Regions from separate parts of the Ideonella sp. FW305-24 genome, predicted to be linked through region 2. Evidence: riboswitches for the same ligand, from Rfam matches in the RefSeq annotation. Region 2 holds a riboswitch; the other holds the start of a gene.

Region 1 (9,078 bases), on a different contig from region 2:
CCACCAGCGTCTTCATGCCTTCGATGACCTGGGCCGCGCTGACCTTGTCCTTGGGGCTGTCCAGCAGGCCGCTGGCGGTGATGTCGTTGATGCCTTGCAGCAGCACCACCCAGTGCACACCGGGCTGGTCCAGCACGTCGCGCTGGAAACGAGCGAGCGTGCTCGGGCCAAGGTAGGGATCCGAGCCGTCGTTCAGGATGCGGTTGCCGGCAATGCCGGCGTTGACCACGGCCACATCGGCCAGCGCGGGGTCCTTTCGCAGGCGCGCAGCCAGCGCGTCGGGCCAGCGTGCGTTGGCATCCAGTCCTGAGCCCACGCCGTCGGTGATGGAGTCACCTACAGCCACCAGCGTGCGTGCCGGGCCGCTCGCCTTGGTCGGAAGCACCTGCAGGTCGGTCAGCAGGTAGCGGCTGTCGTCGGTGTCGGCGCGGGGCAGGGCGGCGGCACCGGTCATGTCCAGGCCGTCGACCAGGTAGGCCGTCTGCATGCCCACCGTGTGGATCGTCGGCGCGCTGGCGCCTTCGGGCAGGTAAAGGCTCACGGCCAGTTCCTGCAGCGCTGCCACCGGCAGGTCCAGCGGGTCGCTCCAGGCGCTTTCACCCTTGGCAATGCGCAGCGTGGCCTGGCCACCAAAGCTTAGCGCACGGTCGCTGCCCGCAACGATGGCCGAGCCCACGCCATGCAGGCCCACATGCACCGGCCCGACCAGCAGCGGCCCGTCGCCCAGAAGGTTCGACAGCTTGATTCGCACCTTGTCGCCACCCGAACTGGCGCGCAGCACTTGCCGGATGGTTTGGGGCTTCATCGCCGGCCCTGCCGAGTCCGGTGCCGCACTCCAGGCCGGCACCCAGGCCCCTGTTTCGCCTGCCGTTGCGCCCATCAGCGAGGGCAGCAGCAGGGCCAAACCAACGCCGAGCGCCAGCGGCGCCAGCAATGCCGCGGCCATCAGCCTGCCTTCGAGCTCGAAGTGGGTGTTGATCGGGCTCATGCGACGGCGTGGGATGGACGATGGCCGATTGTTGAACGGTTCATCACCTGTGCGGGAGCTGGCACCCCAAACAAAACAGGCCCGCCGAAGCGAGCCTGTCTGGGGATGCGGAAGATCAGTAGCCCAGTGACGCCGCCACTTCGCGGGTCTGCGCGCCGAGGATGTCTTCGGAGTAGAACTGCTTCCAGCGCACCGCGGCATCGGGGTTGATGGCGTTGTGCAGGTGGAACTTCAGGTCGCCGCTCATCTTCGAGGCGTTGTCCACGCCGTCGGTCATGCGCTGGTCCATTTCCTGGTACGGGTTGATCATCGCGTCTTCGTACGGAATGCCGGCGAAGCTGCAGATCTTCTCGATGGATGCGGAGGGATTGCAGACGATGTCTTCGTACTGGATCTGCAGCCAACGGTCTGCCGGCACATGCTGACCTGCGGCCACGGTGTTCTGCTGCGCGGTAAGCCAGGTCAGCTCGGCCAGCTCGCGGCTGCCGAAGCTGGCTTCCTGAACCATGGGCATCAGGCGCTGCAGCTTGGACTCTTCGTACGAGCGGATCATGCCCAACGGGTGGCGCGTCAGGTGGATGTACAGCGGGCGGTCGAAGTCTTGTTCGATGCGCTTCAGGATGTCCACGTCGATCACGTACGAAGGCGTCTTGTCGACCAGCAGCTTCTCGCCCTTCAGCGGTTGCTGCAGCAGGTTGTAGAAGGCCTTGGTGGACATGTCGTCGGCTTCGCACTTCGAGACGAAGGCACGGGCCGCTTCCGGCTCCCAGCCATGCAACTGCATCAGTGCGCGAACGGTGCCGTCCAGCAGGTGCTCTGTGTGCTCGCCGGACAAGGCCTTCAGGCGCTCGCCCATGGTGTTGTAGGGCAGCAGGTGCAGCTCGGGCGGCGCGAACAGTTTGGAGCTGCCGGCCAGGATCACGCGCAGCAGCGTCGAGCCCGAACGCGGAGGCGACAGCACGAACAGCGCCGGCGGATTCTTTGGCGTGCCGTCGTCACGCAGCTTGCGGGTGGCAATGCTCGCGCGGAACTTGGCCAGCTTCTCGGGGGTGACACGCTCGCTTTCGGGAATCGAGGTCAGCCGCGTGGCGACGACGGCGGTGTTGGCCGCCACGGGCGCGGGCGCTGCGACCGGCAACGAGCCGTTCAACCGGCCGGCGACGAACTCGGCAATCTGCGCGACGCTCAGGTCCTCGACGTAGGCGCCGTTTTTCATTAACAGGTCCTGGAACCCGAGCTTGGTCTTGTAGGCGCCTTCGATCGCCACGACCAGCTGGATGAAGTCGATCGACGCGAAGCCGATGTCGCCAATCATCGTGGTCTGGGGACCAATGCCGCCTTCGAGCTCGACGTCCCAGTCTTCCGTCAAATCAGAGATGACTCCAATGACGCGTTGCTCGACATTCTCGACCGTGTGCATGCTGCCTGTTCCCTCAACTCCGTGGATATCGCGACGGTAAACCCTTGCTTGCGAACATCATAAGTGCATCACGATGTCCGGCCTGGAACAGGTAAGCAGCCAGTGCGCCAAGCGCACATGGCAGTCTAGCGATTGACGTGGGAGCGCAATTCCGGCATGCGCACGGTTTCCGCCAGCTTCACCAGCGAAAACCCCCTAGAACGTTGCCTACCCGAGGCCTGCACCCAGGCCTTGCAGTCGCTTGGCGAACGCTGGTGCGGCCCGAAACATCGGCGCCGCGAACAGGGGACGGCCAGCAGCAGGCGCTTTTGCTGTCGGCTGCAGCACCGTTCAGGTGCGTTTCAGCGGCATCCCGCTGTCCCGCCGCCGCTTCTTGGTAAGGTCCAGGCTTCCACAGCCCAGGCCCACCCATGCCCGCTCCGGACTTCCATCTCCCGTTTTTCGACGCTGCCCTTGCCGGCCTGCCGGCGGTTTCGGCCCAGGCGCCTGAACATGATGGGGCGTTCTGGTCCGCTGTGGCTGCCCTTTACCGGACTTCCCATGCGACAGCCAACCTGGAAAACGGCTTCTGGGGCGTGATGGCCGAGCCGGTGCGGCAAGCGTTCATGCACTGGACCGAGCGCGTCAACTTCGAGAACACGCTGATGATCCGCGAAGGCTGGCCGAGCGCGATGGCCGCCATTCGCCAGCGCGTGGCCGCGGCGCTGGGCTGCGAGCCGGAGGAAATTGCGCTGACACGCGGCGCCACCGAATCCATGCTGGCCCTGATCAGTGGCTACAACCAGCTGCAGCCGGGCGACACCGTCTTGTATGCCGACCTGGACTACCCGGCGATGCGCAACGCGATGGCATGGCTGCGCGAGCGGCGCGGCGTGCTGCCGGTCAGGCTGGAAATTCCGGAGCCGGCCAGCCGCGAAAACGTGCTGGCCATTTATGCAGACGCCTTGCGCCAGCACCCACGCACCCGCTTGCTGCTGCTGACCCACCTGAGCCACAGCACCGGCCTGGTGATGCCGGTGCGGGAACTCAGCGAGATGGCCCGGGCGGCCGGCGCCGAAGCCATCGTCGATGCGGCCCACTCCTGGGGCCAGTTGGATTTCGACGTGGCCGACCTGGGCGCGCCGTATGCCGCCTTCAACCTGCACAAATGGGTGGGCGCGCCACTGGGCTGCGGTTGCCTGTACATCCGCAAAGGCAGCCTAGCCGCCATCGACCCGTATTTCGGCGACCGCGACCATCCGGCCGACGACGTGCGCTCGCGCATCCACACCGGTTCACCGAACTTCGCCGCCTGGCTCAGCATTCCCGCGGCGCTTCAGTTGCATCAGCGCATTGGCGCCAGCGCCAAGCAGGCCAGGCTGCGCAGCCTGCGAGACCATTGGGTGCAGCAGGTGCGCGGGCTGCCGGGCCTGGAGATCCTGACGCCGGACGAGCCCGGCATGGCCGCCGGCATCACCTCGTTGCGCTTCAGCGGGCGTGGCAGCGCCGCGGAGAACCAGGCCATCGTTGCCGCGCTGCGCGAGCAGCATGGCGTGTTCACCGTCTGGCGCAATGGCCCTGCGCGGGGCGACGTGGTGCGGGTCACGCCGGCCATCTACACATCACGTGCCGAACTCGACCGGCTGGTCGCCGGGCTGCGCGCCTTGCTGAACTGAAAGACAGTAGTGCCACCTCACATTGGCGTGCACAACTCCACCAGCAAGCCGTCCGGGCAGCGCAGCCAGGAGACTGTCTGGCCCCAGGGCATGGCTTGCGGTGCGGCCAGTTCCTTGCCACCGGCGGCCAGTGCGCGCTGGTGGGCCTCGGCCACGTCGTCGCAGACCAGCGCCACCTCCATGCCCAGCGGCTGTTCGGACTGGTCGGCCCGCACATGGCCGCCGGGCAGGTGGCCCTCGCCAATGCTGTGCTCGGCAAACGCCAGCGTTGTCGCCCCGGTTTCAAGCTCGCCGTAGCCGCCGGATTCGTGCAGAAAGCGGCGGCCGATGCCAAACGCGCGCTCGAAGAAGTCCAGCGAGGCCTCGACCTTGCTGACGTACAGGATGGTGTAGCCAAAGCGCATCGCGCCGGGTGCTGACATGGGACGGCTCCTTGTTTGGTTTGATGGCCAAGTCTAGAAGGACTTGTTCGGCGTTGCCTCCGGTCGCGCTATCGTCTTGTTCCTTTCATGAACCTCACCCAGAGGACTTTTCCCATGCGGGTTTGCATCTTCGGCGCTGGTGCCATTGGCGGTTTCATTGGCGCACGACTGGCGGCGGCCGGCGTGGCGCAACTCAGCGTCGTGGCCCGGGGCGACACGCTGGCGGCGCTGCAGCAGCACGGTTTTCGCCTGCGCAACCCCGACGGCTCGCTGACCCAGGCGCCGGCGCGCGCCAGCGCGACACCTGCCGAACTGGGTGAGCAGGACCTGGTGATCATTGCCGTCAAGGGCCAGGCGATGGCCGCTGCTGCGCCCGCCATCGGCCCGCTGCTGGGGCCGCAGACCGTGCTGCTGCCGGCGATGAATGGCATTCCCTGGTGGTTCTCGGCCGGCGTGCCCGAGCTGGGCGCAGCGCCGCTCGGCAGCGTGGACCCCGGTGGCCGCATCGCCCAGGCCTTGCCCGTCTCGCGCATCATTGGCTGCGTGGTGCACGCCAGCACCTCGTGCCCGGAGCCCGGCCTGGTGGCGCACCAGATGGGGCAGAAGCTGATCATTGGCGAGCCGGCGGCCGGCCCGGTCACGCCGCGTGTGCAGCAGGTCGCCGAGCTGCTGCGCAGCGGCGGGCTGGAGGTGGTCGAGAGCCCCGAACTGCGGCGCGAGCTCTGGTACAAGCTGTGGGGCAACCTGACCACCAACCCGGTTTCGGCCATTACCGGCGCGACGGTGGATCTGATCATCGGCGACCCGTTGCTGCGCACCTTCTGCGCCAGCATGATGGAAGAGGCGGCGCGGGTCGGCGCGCGCATCGGCTGCAGGATCGAGCAGACCCCGGCTGACCGCCATCGCATCACCGCCAGCCTGGGCGCCTTCAAGACCTCGATGCTGCAGGACGCGGAAGCCGGCCGCACGATCGAGCTCGACGGCATCGTCGGCGCGGTGCGCGAGATCGCCCAGCGCGTGGGCGAGCCGACGCCCGGCATTGACGCGCTGCTGGGGCTGACCCGCGTCTTCGCGCAGGTGCACGGCCTGTACCCGCGCCCGCAGGGCGCCGCGTAACCCCGGTGTAAACTGACACCTGTTTGGTGCCTGGGCTGCGCTTCGTTGCGGCCCGGGGTAAACGGGAAACAGGAAGGCCAGCCTCCACGAGGCGATGCTCAACCTGTGCTGCCCCCGCAACGGTAAGTGGACGAAGCCTCGCGCAACCCGCGCCAGCGTTTCAGCCCGTGCTCCTGGCCACTGAAGGTGAAGACCTTCGGGAAGGCCGCACGGGTGGTGCCACCAGCCCGGATACCGGCCAACAGGGGGCGCGAGCATGTTCTCGCGCCATGTAGCGGCCACCCGCGGGGAAGCAGGTGGCCGTGCTGTTGCCTTTGGCCTGCCTTGCGCCGCGCCGCGCATGCCAAAGCGACTTCCGGAAGTTGTTCCCATGAGCCTGCGCACTGCCTTGCGCCTTTCCCATTCCTCGTTGCGCGCCGCGTTGCGTGTTCCGGCCGCGCTCGCGCTGCTTCTGCAGGCACCGCTGCATGTTGCCGCGCAAACCGCGCCGGCCAGTGAGGCCAGCGACTACGTCGTGACGGCAGCCCGCAGCCAGGTCGTCACCCGCGACTCGGTGCGCCCGGTCACGGTCATCACCGCCGAAGACATCCGCCAGGCCGGTGCCGGTTCGTTGACCGACCTGCTGCGCACGATGGGGGGTGTGGAGATCACGCACAACGGCGGCCTGGGCCAGGCCAGCAGCATCTTCATGCGCGGTGCCAGTTCGGACCACACGGTCCTGATCGTCGACGGCGTGCGCCTGGGATCGGCCACCTTGGGCACCGCTTCGTTCGAGTCCATTCCGCTGGCGTTGATCGAGCGTGTGGAAGTCCTGCCCGGACCGTCATCCAGCCTCTACGGCGCTGACGCCATTGGCGGCGTGATCCAGGTCTTCACCAAGAGCGCGTTGCGCTCTCCGGGTGCCACCGTCTCGTTGACCGGCGGCAGCCACAACCTGCAGCAGGCCGTGGCGGGCTACGCCGGCCGCATCGGCGAACAGACCGAGCTGTCTGCCGGCATCGATTTCCTGCGCACCGATGGCATCAATGCCACCAATGCCGACAACACCTACGGCTACAACCCGGACAAGGACGGCTACCTGAACCGCGGCGGCCATGTCGGCATCACCCAGCACTTCGGGCCGGACCAGCAGGTTGCGTTGAAGCTGCTGCGCAGCGTCAGCAAGGTCCATTACGACGATGGTCCGGATCCAGACGCCGACACCCGGCAGGACAGCTACAGCACCACGGTGACGCAGACCATGGCCCTGCAGTGGGCTGGCAAACTGAGCGAGCGTTGGCAGTCCAGCGTTGTGGTGGGCCGCTCGGTCGACCTGTCGAACGACTACAGCACCTTTCCCGGCACCTTCAAGACCACGCAGCAGCAGTTTGGCTGGCTCAATCATGTGGCGCTGGCAGGTGGCACCGCCACCGCGGGCGTGGAGTTCCTGAAGCAGGAAGTCGACAGCGACACGCCTTACAACGTGACCGAGCGCACCATCCGCAGCGGCATGCTGGGTTGGCGTGGCAGCTTCGGCGCGCACTCGGTGCAGATCGACCTGCGCCAGGACCGCAACAGCCAGTTCGGTAACCACGGCACCGGCCAGATTGGGTGGGCCTATGCACTGGACGGCACCAGCCGCGTGCGCGCTTCTTACGGCACCGCCTTCCACGCGCCCACGTTCAACGAGCTCTATTACCCCAACTACGGCGCAGCGGACCTGAAACCCGAACATTCGAAGAGCTTCGAACTGGGTGCCGACACCCGGCTGGGCGGTGCGGACCTGACAGCCACGCTGTTCGAAAACCGTATCAGCAACCTGATCGTGTCAGGTCCGCCCGACTACGACTTGCAGAACATTGCCAAGGCTCGCATCCGCGGCCTGGCCTTGTCTGCTGGTGGACAGCTCACCCGTGACCTGCGCACCAAGCTGAACTTCACCTGGCAGGACCCGCTGAACGAAGAGACCCACGACCAGTTGCGTCGCCGCGCCCGCGTCTTCGGTGGCCTGCACCTGGTGCAGCAACTGGGCACTGCCCAGGTTGGCAGCGACCTGACCTGGGTTGGCAAGCGCTATGACGCCGACGTCGAATCCGCGGACGCGCGCATGGGGGCGTATGGCCTGGTGGACCTGTTCGCCGGCTGGGCCATCACGCCGCAATGGCGCGTCGAGGGCCGTGTCAACAACCTGGCCGACAAGCGCTACACGACGGCCCAGGGCTACAACAGCCCCGGCCGCGAAGCCCAGCTGACCTTGCGCTGGACGCCACCGTTGTGATCGGCCACTGAGCTGCGCCTGCCGCCTGCCATGCTTGCCACCACCGCTCCGCCTGTGCCCACAGCGCCGCGATGGCGCGGTGTGGCGGTGGTGCTGGTGCTGCACGGGCTGGTGCTGTGGGGGTGGTCCATGGCCAGCCGGTCGCGCGAGGTGGTGGTGCAGGTGGACACGCCGGCCCTGGTCATGATCCAGGTCGCCGCGCAGTCACCTGCCGTGCCCAAGGTGGCAGCGCCTGCGAAGCCTGGGAGCAGGCCCTTGCCACCGGTTGTGCCCATCCGCATGCCGCCTGCGCCACCGGCGGCCGCCATTTCAGAAGCCTTGGCCAGCACCGCCACACCCGCGCCTGCGCCAGCGGTCTCGGCCGCCAGCGCCGTGCCAGTCCTGGTGGCTGCTGCATCCGCCGCCAGTGCAGCCAATCCGGCAGCTCGCCTGACCCGCGCACCGCAGCCGCTGCCTGGCAACCCGCTGCCGGTCTACCCGGAAGCGGCGCGGGAAGACGGGCTGGAAGGCCGCGTGGCGATGTGGGTCGAGGTGCAGGCCGACGGCCTGGTGGGCGAAGTGCGATGGGCGCAGACCTCCGGCACCCGGCTGCTGGACCAGGCTGCGCGGGATGCCGTGCGCCGCTGGCGCTTTGCGCCTGCGCTGCAGGCCGGCGAGCCGGTGGCGGGCAGGCTGCTGCTGACGCTGCAGTTCCGGCTGCAAGGCCCCGTGAGCTGGCTGGCCCAAGCCGAAGCGTCGCTCTGAGTTCCTCATTTCAACCAGCTTGTTTGCATGCCCTCTGCGCCTTCCACTTCATCGCCTGCCGAGTTGCACGGACCGCGCGCGCTGCGGCCGATGAGCCGTGGCCGGGCCTGGCGCATAGCGCTGGTGCTGGCCGCGCTGCTGCTGCTGGTGTTTGCCGTGGCGCTGGCCAGTGGCAGCAGCCTGCTGAGCTTCGACCAGGTGCCGCGCCTGCTGCTGTGGCCCGACGACAGCCCTGCCGCCGAGGTGCTGCACAGGCTGCGCCTGCCACGCGCATTGGCGGCGATGAGCACCGGCGCTTTGCTGGCAATGTCCGGTGCCTTGATGCAGGTGCTGCTGCGCAACCCGCTGGCAGACCCGTATGTGCTGGGCCTGTCCGGCGCCGCAGCCCTGGGCGCGCTGGCCATGCTGGCGCTGGGCTGCGGGCTGTGGGCGGTGCAGGGCGGGGCGCTGGTCGGCGCGCTGCTGGCGGTCGCGGC
Region 2 (9,078 bases):
CGAGCAGACCCAGCGCTGTCATGCGCTCGGACGCAAAGCGTGCCGTCTCGGCCGCGGCAATCGCCGCGCATTCGTCCGGCGGCGCGCCGATGCGCGCGGCCAACTCGGCCAGCAGGCCGGTGTCGACCTCGGCGCGGTTGGCATGGGTAATCGTTTCGCCCTGCGCGATCTTGGTCAGCTTGCCGACCATGCCGCCGATCACGATGTGCTTCAGCCCGACCTTGACCGAGGTGTCCAGCGCGTAGCGCAGGAAGTCGCCCATCTGCACGAAGCAGGCCTCAGGCAGGCCGGGGCGCTCGGCAATGGCGAACTTCTCGGTCCGGCCGCCGGTGGTCAGCACCACCATGCCGGCGCCTGTCGTGGCCGCCACTTCCACGCCCTGCACCACGCTGGCCCGGTAGGCCGCCGTCGAATACGGCCGCACGATGCCGGTGGTGCCGAGGATGGAGATGCCGCCCAGGATGCCCAGCCGCGCGTTCAGCGTCTTCCTGGCCATGTCCAGGCCTTGCGGCACCGAGATGGTCACCGCCAGGCCGCATTCGTCCAGCAAGGCGCCTGCGGCAGTGCGCACATTGGCCTCGATGTTCTGCCGCGGCACCGGGTTGATCGCCGGGCCGCCGACCGCCAGGCCCAGGCCCGGCAGCGTGACAGTGCCAACGCCAAAGCCGCCCAACAGCAGCACCTGGCCAGGCAGCTCGGGGCGCAGTGCCACGTCGGCGGTGAGCCAGGCCTTGTCGGTGCAGTCCGGGTCGTCGCCGGCGTCCTTGATGACGACCGCGTGCGCGCAGCGCGCCCAGCCCTGGCCTTCGCAGCGTGGTTCGGTGACCGCGAAGCGCACGCGCTGGCCGTTGGGCAGGTCGCAATCGACCTCGGCCGGCACCTCGCCGTCGACCAGGCCCAGCACCGCCGCGCGCGCCGCCGCCGCCGAGCAGGCGCCGGTGGTGAAGCCCGTGCGGGTGCCGCGCTTGGCGGTCTTTTCCATCATGACGAGCTTCGCTCCTGCGCTTCGGCGAGACCGAGCAGCGCATGAATGGCGGCCACGACCAGCGTCGAGCCGCCCTTGCGACCGCGGATCACGATCCACGGCACCTCGTTCACCGTGGCCATCAGGTCCTTGGACTCGGCCGCCGAGACAAAGCCCACCGGCATGCCGACGACCAGCGCCGGCTTCGCGCCCTCTTCGCGAATCAGCCGCACCAGCTCGATCAAGGCCGTGGGCGCATTGCCGATGCCGACGATGGCGCCGTCCAGCAGGCCATGGCGATGGGCCTTGCGCATCGCCTGCACGGCGCGCGTCGTGCCCTCGGCGGTGGCCTGGGCGATCACGTCCGCGTCGCTGATGAACTGGTGCGTGGCCATGCCGAAGTGGGCCAGCCGCGGGCGCGAGAGGCCCACGCAGATCATCTCCACGTCCGCCACCATCGGCGCGCCACCGGCCAGCACCGCGCGCAGGCCGGCGGCCACCGCGTCGGGGTGGAAGTCGGTCAGGCCGTTGAAGTCGAAGTCGGCGTTGGCGTGGATCATGCGGCGCACGATGGACCACTGGGCGGAGGTGTAGAAGGCCTGCGGTCCGACCTCGGCGTCGATCACCGCAAACGAGTCGTGCTCGATCGCGCGGCCGGCCGCCGTCAGCTGCTCGGTGACGACGTTGCCGTTCGGGATCTCAGGCATGGCTGTGGCCCGCGTGGTCGTGCGCGTGGGCGTGGTCATGCGCATGCCCGTGCGGGTGTTCATGCCCGTGCTCAAGTGCATGGTCATGCGCCTGCGCCGGCACGTGGCCGTCGTCGTGGTGATGGTGGCCCTGGCCGTGCTCCTCGGCGAACAGGCGGAACTTGCAGCCGTCGCAAGGCATCAGCGCCTCGGGCGCGCCGTCCAGCAGGTCGTGCACGCGCTGGTCCATCAGCCCGAAGATTTCGGGCTCGAAACCGAAGTAGTGGCCGCTGGCAAAGCGCACTTGCGGGTACTGCAGGCGCAGGTGATCGATCTGCCGGCCGATGCGCTGCACCAGCGTGCCGGTGAACAGGTAATACGGCAGCACGACGATCTGGCGCATGCCCAGCAGCACCTGGCGCTGCACGACCTTTTCCAGCCGCGGCCAGGTGATGCCGGTGAAGGCCAGGTCCACCAGCTCGTGGTCGGTCTCTTCCATCAGCCAGCGCACCATCTTGGCCAGCTCGCCATTGGCGCCGCGGTCCGACGAACCTCGGCCCAGCACGATCACGCCGGTGCCGGTCGGGTCCGGCATGTCCAGCGTGTTCATCGCGCTGCGCAGCTGGCGGCGGAGGATTTTCAGGATTTGTTCGCCGGCACCCAGGTGCGGCGCGTAGAGGAACTGCAAGCCCGGGTTTTCGGCCCGCGCCTCGGCGATGTGCTCGGGGATTTCCATCTTCGCGTGGCCGGCCGCGTTGAGGATCAGCGGCAGCACCAGCACGCGCCGGCTGCCGACTGCGGCGCGGCGCAGGCCGGCTTCCAGCATCACCTCGGCGAATTCGATGAAGCAGACCTCGATGCGCCATTCGGGGTGCCTGGCTCGCCACTGCGCGGCGAACAGCTCGATCTCGTCGTTGCCGCTGCGTTCTCTTGACCCATGCCCGATGATCAGGACCGTATCGGTCAGTGCGGCGTGGGTGTGCGCGGCGGTTTGCAGTGCGATGGGCACGATGTCGTTCATGAGGTTTCCTTCGTGGCTTCGCTCGCGCGCCGGAAGCGGTGCGTGAACGTGGCGTCGTACAGCTTGGATTTGGTGAGCTCGGCCCAGCCGCGCGCGCCCAGCGTGGGGCTGGCGATGACCATGGCCTGGCTGACGATGCCGGCCTCGCGGCAGAGCTGCTTGATCGTGGCCACCGTGCCGCGCACGATGCGCTCTTCGCCCGGCCAGCTGGCCTTGTGCACCACCAGCACCGGTGCGTCTTCCGGCCAGCCGGCTTCGCGCAGGCCTGCCTCGACCTTGTGCAGCAAGGTGATGGACAGGAAGATGCACAGCGTGCAGCGGTGCGCCGCCAGCTCGGCCAGCGATTCGCCGGCCGGCATGGGCGTGCGGCCCTCCACGCGCGTGAAGATCGTCGTCTGCGTGACCTCGGGCAGCGTGAAGCTCTCGACCGCCGCGGCGGCCGAGGCCATGGCCGACGAGACGCCCGGCACCACGCCGATCGGGATGCCGGCGGCGTCCAGCGGCTGCACCACCTCGATCAAGGTGCCGTACAGCGCCGGGTCGCCGGTCTGCAGGCGCAGCACGGTGGCGTGGCGGCCGGCGCGCTCGGTCAGCCAGGCCACCATCTGGCCCAGCGTCATGTCCTTGGAGTCGGCGATCTCGCAGCCGGCCGGCGCCCAGCGCGTGGCGGCTTCGTTGACCAGCGAGCCGGCGAACAGGATGGCGCCAGCGCGTGCTATGAGGCCGCGGCCCTTGACCGTGATCAGGTCCGGGTCGCCCGGGCCGGCGCCAACGAACCAGACCGTGCCCGGGCGTGCGGCGGCCACAGGCCTCTCGGGTGCCGGCGCTTCGGGTGCCAGTTGCATCTCGTCTTCCTCCGTCGCCCCCACCGGGCATGGCGCTGCAAAGCGCAGGACGCAACGAAGACGAAAAACGGGGATGGACGCGCTGGAGGGCCCGGTTGCCCGGACGTGGTGGCGCATGCACCCCATCGCCCACCGCAACGGCCTGCTCACATGCGACAGGCCGGTCTCCGGGCTCGCGAGCCGCCGGGCATGCAGGTGCACGCCGGCTGGCCGCCGATCCCCTTCCCACACCCTTGATTGTCGGGCGCAGTGGTCAAACGACGGGCCAGGCCCGTCGCCGATCGGCTGCCAGAAACTCGCTTACCGTTGCGGGGGCAGCGCCGGAATTGGAAGACCCCTGGGGGTTCTTGCGCACCGGCTTCCCGTTTCATCCTGCCCAACCCGAAGGCCTGGCAAGACACCTGAAGCTGGTGGCAGTGTAACGGCTAGGCCGGCGCCACGGCCACTGCGCGCCGGGTGCCGAGCAACAGCAGCGCGGCCAGCACGGCAAAGCCGGCGCTGGCCAGCGGCACCGGGCTGGCATCTTCGCCCTGCACCGTGAAGGACGCCACCAGCGGGCCAAACGCACTGCCCAGCAACTGCGCCGCGGGCACCAGGCCGGCCAGGCGTCCACTGGCATCGGCCCGGAAGGCCAGGCCGATGTGGAAGGGCAGCATGAACAGCCAGACGAAGCCAAACACCGCGCAGGCCAGCGCAAAGGCCTGCGGCCGGCCCGGTGGCAGGCTGTGCACCGTGAGCGTGGCGGCGGCCAGCAGCGCCGAGGCCAGCGCCAGCAGCGGCAACACCGGCCAGCGGCGCACTGCCAGCGAGCCCACGCTGCCGCCCATCACCTGCATCACCAGCACGCCGGCAATCAAGGTCTGCGCGGCTTCGGCATCGAATCCTGCGGCCTGCGCCAGCGGGTCCAGATAGGCCCAGAACGCGCCCAGCGTGGCCAACTGCAGGAAGACCACCGCCAGCGGCAGCGCAGTGGCCAGTGACCAGCGAAAGCCCGAGGCAGCCGCCGGGGCCAGCGGCGCAAGCTTGGCCGGCTGCAGCCAGGCCAGCACGCACACCAGCGCCGACAGCAGTGCCAGCGCGACAAACGCACCTTGCCAGCCCCACGGCGGCACCACCGCCTTGGCCAGCACCAGCCCGAGCGCGGCCTGCGCCAGCGTCTGCACCACGAAAAACACGCCGCCGATGCGCGCCGGCTGGGCGCAGCGCACGATCACGCCGGTCGTGCCCCAGACCAGCACGCCTTCGGCGAGACCCGCCGCGGCGCGCACGGCGATCAGCGCGCTGTCGCCCACGGCGCGCAGCGTCAGCAGGTCCAGGGCCACTGTGAGCAGCGCCGCAATGATGGTGATGCGCCGCAACTGCGCACCCGGCAGCAGCGCGTCGCCCAGCACCACGCCCAGGCCGACTGCGACGATCTCGCCCATCGCCACCAGGCCCACGCCTTCCAGCGTCAGCGCCTTGGCCTCCAGCAGCGCGCCCAGCACGATGGGCTGGGTGCCGATGATCAGCACCGCGATGGCGCCCACCGCCAGTGCCGCCGCGACCTGCGCCGTGGACCAGGCCTCACCTTCGTTCCGGCTCATGCTCACTCCTCCGCCGTTACCCTAGTGGATCAATAGCCTTTTGCCTCTTCGGGCAACAGGCCTTGCGCAAAGCGTGCCATGGCCCGCTGCTCGTCCTTCATCAGCCGGCCGTTGGCAATGGTGCGCACCAGCCACGGCAAGGGCCTGACCTTGTCGCCGGTGGCGGCAGCCAGCACAAAGGCCTTGGCGCATTTTTCGAACAGCTCGGCATTCAGCGCCAGCCGTGTCGCGGTGGCGCCCAGGCAGACGACGCGGCCTTGCAGCAGCAGCGCGTTGCCGCCGGCCGCCAGGGACCGGCCCAGCTCGGCCGGGTCGTCCACGGCCGGACCCATGCGGCCGAGGTGCCGCGCCTGTTCGTCGAAGACGGTGGGCATGGTGCCGCCAAAGTCCGGCAGGCACAGCCCGAACGGGCCGCCGCCGATGGCGATGGCGCCCACGTCCGGCCGCAGCCGGTAGATCGCCGCGTGCGTGCGGGCATCGCCTGGCCAGACGGCCGGCGCGTTGACGCCTTGCCATGCCACACTGCGCGGCATGTGGGTGCCTGCGCTGTTCCACCACATGGCTTCTTCCCCCGGCAGGCGCAGCGACAGGCTGGCGGCGCTTTCGCCGACCTGGCCCATCACGCCGCGCGCCTGCAGCCGCACGAACAGCGGCCACCATGCAGCGTCCAGGTCAGACGCAGCCGAAGACATCGTCGAAGCGGTTGAGGGCGTCATCGATGACCTCGTCGGTGTCGGCCAGGCTGGTGTAGATGCGGCTGCCAGCCAGCGTGACCAGGCCGTGCGCGGTGTAGGCCGCGCCCATCTCCTCCATCATGTGCTTGCGGGCCTTGGCCTCGTCCTTGGCGCGCCAGAGCTTGTAGAGGTTGCCGGTGTCCATCAACAGCACACCCGAGGTCTGCAGGTGCACGATGGAGCCCATGTTGTAGGCCACGTAGGGCAGCGCGCGGCGCTGGATGATCTCGTCCAGCCCCTTGCGCAGCCGGTCGCCGGCACGGCCGGCCACGCCCGCCGCGTCGCAGCGCTGCGCCTCCTTCAGCGCGCAGTACCCAGCCACGCACGAGAGTGGATTGGCCGACAGCGTGCCGCCGACAAACGCCCGCCGCGCGGTGGTGCCGATGCCGCCAACCAGCAGCATCATCACGTCCTTGCGGCCGCCGATGGCGCCGGCCATCGGGTAGCCGCCGGTGAGGCATTTGCCCAGCACCGTCAGGTCCGGCGTGACGCCGAAATAGGCCTGCGCGCCGCCCATGCCGAGGCGAAAGCCGGTGACGACCTCGTCGAAGATCAGCAGCGCGCCGAACTCGTCGCAGAGCTTGCGGACCTCGGCGTTGTAGCCGGGGTGCACCGGGCGCGTGCCGCTCTCCGGGCCCAGCGGCTCCAACAGCACCGCGGCAGTGCCGCCGCGCAGGCGATTGAGCTGCAGCTTGCGACGCAGCGCGTCCAGGTCGTTCGGGTGGCACTCCTGCGTGTGGCCGGTCACGCCATGCGGAATGCCGACGGCCTCCATGCGGCCGGTGCCAGGCAGGCGCATGCCGTAGACCAGTTGGTCGCTCCAGCCGTGGTACGCGCCGCCGATCTTGACGATCCATTTCTTGCGCGTGTAGGCCCGCGCCAGCCGCACCGCGCCCATCACCGCCTCGGTGCCCGAGCCCAGCAGCCGCAGCATGTCCACGCCCGGCATCACGCTGCAGACCAGCTCGGCCAGCTTGACCTCGTATTCATGCAGCAGGCCGGTGACCGGGCCGCAGGCGTCCAGCACCTCGTTGACCTTCTGCCGCACCGCCGGGTGCTTGCTGCCCAGCAGCGTGGGGCCGCCGGCCTGCAGGAAGTCGATGTAGCGGTTGCCGTCCACATCGGTCAGGTGCGCGCCTTCGGCCTGGGCGACGGCGAGCGGGAACGGGTGGTTGAAGGCCAGGTTGTGCTGCACGCCGCCCGGGATCACCGCCTGCGCCCGCTCGGCCAGGCGCCTGGAGCTCTGGCAGCGCTCATCGAAGTAGCGCATCACGCGGGCCATCTCGGCCGGGCGGATCGGCCGCATCGGCTGTTTCACCAGTTCGGCGAAGCGGCGGTAAAGCGTGCCGACCTCGGGCCAGGCGGAGATCGCAGGGCGAGGTGCCACTGCAGCGACGGGAAAGGCAATGGGGTCGGAGGTCAACGCGTTCATGGCATCGGATCGATCATCGGTTGCGCGGCCAGCGCGTTCAGCACCCGTGTCAGCGCAGGTTGCAAGGCAAGGTTGGCAGCGGCGCGTTCGGCAATGCGCCGCGCCAGTTCGGCATGCGCCAGCGTCTCCAGGTCCACGACCGCGCGCATCGCCTGGTCGATGCCGGCGCCGCAGCACAGGATGCCGTGGTTGCGCATCAGGTAGGCGTGCACGTCGGGCCGCAGCGCGCGGCCCAGCTTGGCCGCGAGCCAGCCGGTACCCGAAGGCGCATAGCCGACCACCGGCACGCGCTGGCCCAGCGAGCCGCGCAGCGCGGGCGGCACGGCCAGCGCCTGGCCCAGCAGCGCGCAGGCGCTGGCGACCGGCTGGTGCGTGTGGATGCTGCAGCCCACGTCGGGCCGGGCGCGCAGCACACGCGCATGCAGCCCTGTTTCGACCGATGGCGCGCGCGCGCCTTCGAGCTGCGCCAGGTCGGCCAGCCGCAGCACCGCCACGTCGGCCGCAGCCATCGCGTGGTAGTCGGTGGCCGAAGGCGTGACGGCGAAGTGCTGCGCGTCGATGCGCAGCGCCAGGTTGCCGCCGGTGCCGGCGAAAAAGCCTTGGTGCGACAGCGCCAGGCACAGGTCCACCACGGTCTGGCGTTCGGCGGCGTGTTTCATGCGGCGGACTCCAGCGCGGCAGGCACCGGCAACGCGCCGGGCTGGGGCGTGTTCAGCCGGCGGTACAGCGGCGCGAGCCGGGTGCGCACTTCCTTGAAGGTCTCGAACTGGTCCTGATGCAGGCGCTGCAGTGCGAGGTTGGGCGCGTAGGTCGCACGCACGCGCCGCATGCCGTCCAGCTCATCGAATCCCAGCTCGCCCAGCGCCACCGCGGCAATGAAGGCGGCGCCAATGGCATTGGCCTGGATCGGGCTGGCCAACTGGCGAATCGGCTGGCCGGTCACGTCGGCCATGATCTGGCACCAGACGTCCGACTGCGCGCCGCCACCGACCGCCGTGATGGTGCCCACGTCCCGGCCCAGCAGCCGCGCAAACGGCTCCAGCATCCAGCGCGTGTTCAGCGCCACGCCTTCGAGGAAGGCACGGAAGATGTCTTCGCGCGAATGCGCCAGCGACAGGTTCAGCAGCCCGGCACGCAGGTGTGGGTCGTCCACCGGCGTGCGCTCACCCATCAGCCAGGGCGTGTAGATCAGCCCGCGCGCACCCGGCGGCACCCGCGCGGCGATCTTGTTCAGCAGCTCGTAGACGGCGGGGTGCTCCTCGTCGCTGGCCAGCTCGTCGGGGTGGTAGAGGATGCGGTCGCGCAGGAACGAGAGGTTGGCGCCGGCAGTCGACTGCAGCGCCATCGCCAGGTAGCGGCCGGTGACCGCGCAGGGCACGGCCGCGAGCTTGTGGCGCACATCGGTCTTCATCTTCGGCACATGGGCACCCAGCCATGAAGAAGTACCTAAATAGAGGTGAGCTTGATGGTCGCCCACCGCGGCGCCGACCGCCACCGCCGAGTTGTCCATCGCACCGGCCACCACCACGGTGCTGGCCGGCAGCCCCAGCGCCGCCGCCACCTCGGGCAGCAGCGGGCCGAGGATGGCTGTGGACTTGACCAGCGGCGGCAGCTTGTCGGCGTCGATGCGCAGCATGCGGATCAGGCCGGCGTCGTAGCGCAGGTTTTCCACGTCGCGGTTGTCGGTGACCCAGGCGGTGAGCATCGCGTCCTGCGTCGCGCAGCAGCGGCCGGTCAGGCGCAGGTTCAGGTAGTCCAGCGCATTGAGGAACTTGTGCGTGCGGGCGTAGCGCTGCGGCTCTTCATCGCGGAT

What was found. Region 2 has a riboswitch for cobalamin ahead of cobM (precorrin-4 C(11)-methyltransferase). Riboswitches for the same ligand answer to the same signal wherever they lie in the genome.
Region 1: linked by a shared signal. The riboswitch ahead of AC3WR5_RS14365 (TonB-dependent receptor domain-containing protein) and the one ahead of cobM (precorrin-4 C(11)-methyltransferase) in region 2 are both predicted to bind cobalamin.

The regions. Positions count from the first base shown of each region.
Region 1 is NZ_JBYTAI010000004.1:528,887-537,964, forward strand. It holds gene AC3WR5_RS14340 (SGNH/GDSL hydrolase family protein) at 1-988, opposite strand, end outside; gene AC3WR5_RS14345 (sulfotransferase) at 1,104-2,408, opposite strand; gene AC3WR5_RS14350 (aminotransferase class V-fold PLP-dependent enzyme) at 2,819-4,063, shown strand; gene AC3WR5_RS14355 (VOC family protein) at 4,081-4,467, opposite strand; gene AC3WR5_RS14360 (2-dehydropantoate 2-reductase) at 4,600-5,601, shown strand; cobalamin riboswitch at 5,609-5,858, shown strand; gene AC3WR5_RS14365 (TonB-dependent receptor domain-containing protein) at 5,972-7,858, shown strand; gene AC3WR5_RS14370 (energy transducer TonB) at 7,889-8,602, shown strand; gene AC3WR5_RS14375 (FecCD family ABC transporter permease) at 8,630-9,078, shown strand, end outside.
Region 2 is NZ_JBYTAI010000008.1:172,544-181,621, reverse strand. It holds gene AC3WR5_RS21595 (cobalt-precorrin-5B (C(1))-methyltransferase) at 1-985, opposite strand, end outside; gene AC3WR5_RS21590 (precorrin-8X methylmutase) at 982-1,671, opposite strand; gene AC3WR5_RS21585 (sirohydrochlorin chelatase) at 1,664-2,671, opposite strand; gene cobM (precorrin-4 C(11)-methyltransferase) at 2,668-3,516, opposite strand; cobalamin riboswitch at 3,658-3,936, opposite strand; gene AC3WR5_RS21575 (MFS transporter) at 3,942-5,099, opposite strand; gene AC3WR5_RS21570 (hypothetical protein) at 5,129-5,791, opposite strand; gene AC3WR5_RS21565 (aspartate aminotransferase family protein) at 5,772-7,265, opposite strand; gene AC3WR5_RS21560 (class II aldolase/adducin family protein) at 7,262-7,924, opposite strand; gene AC3WR5_RS21555 (xylulokinase) at 7,921-9,078, opposite strand, start outside.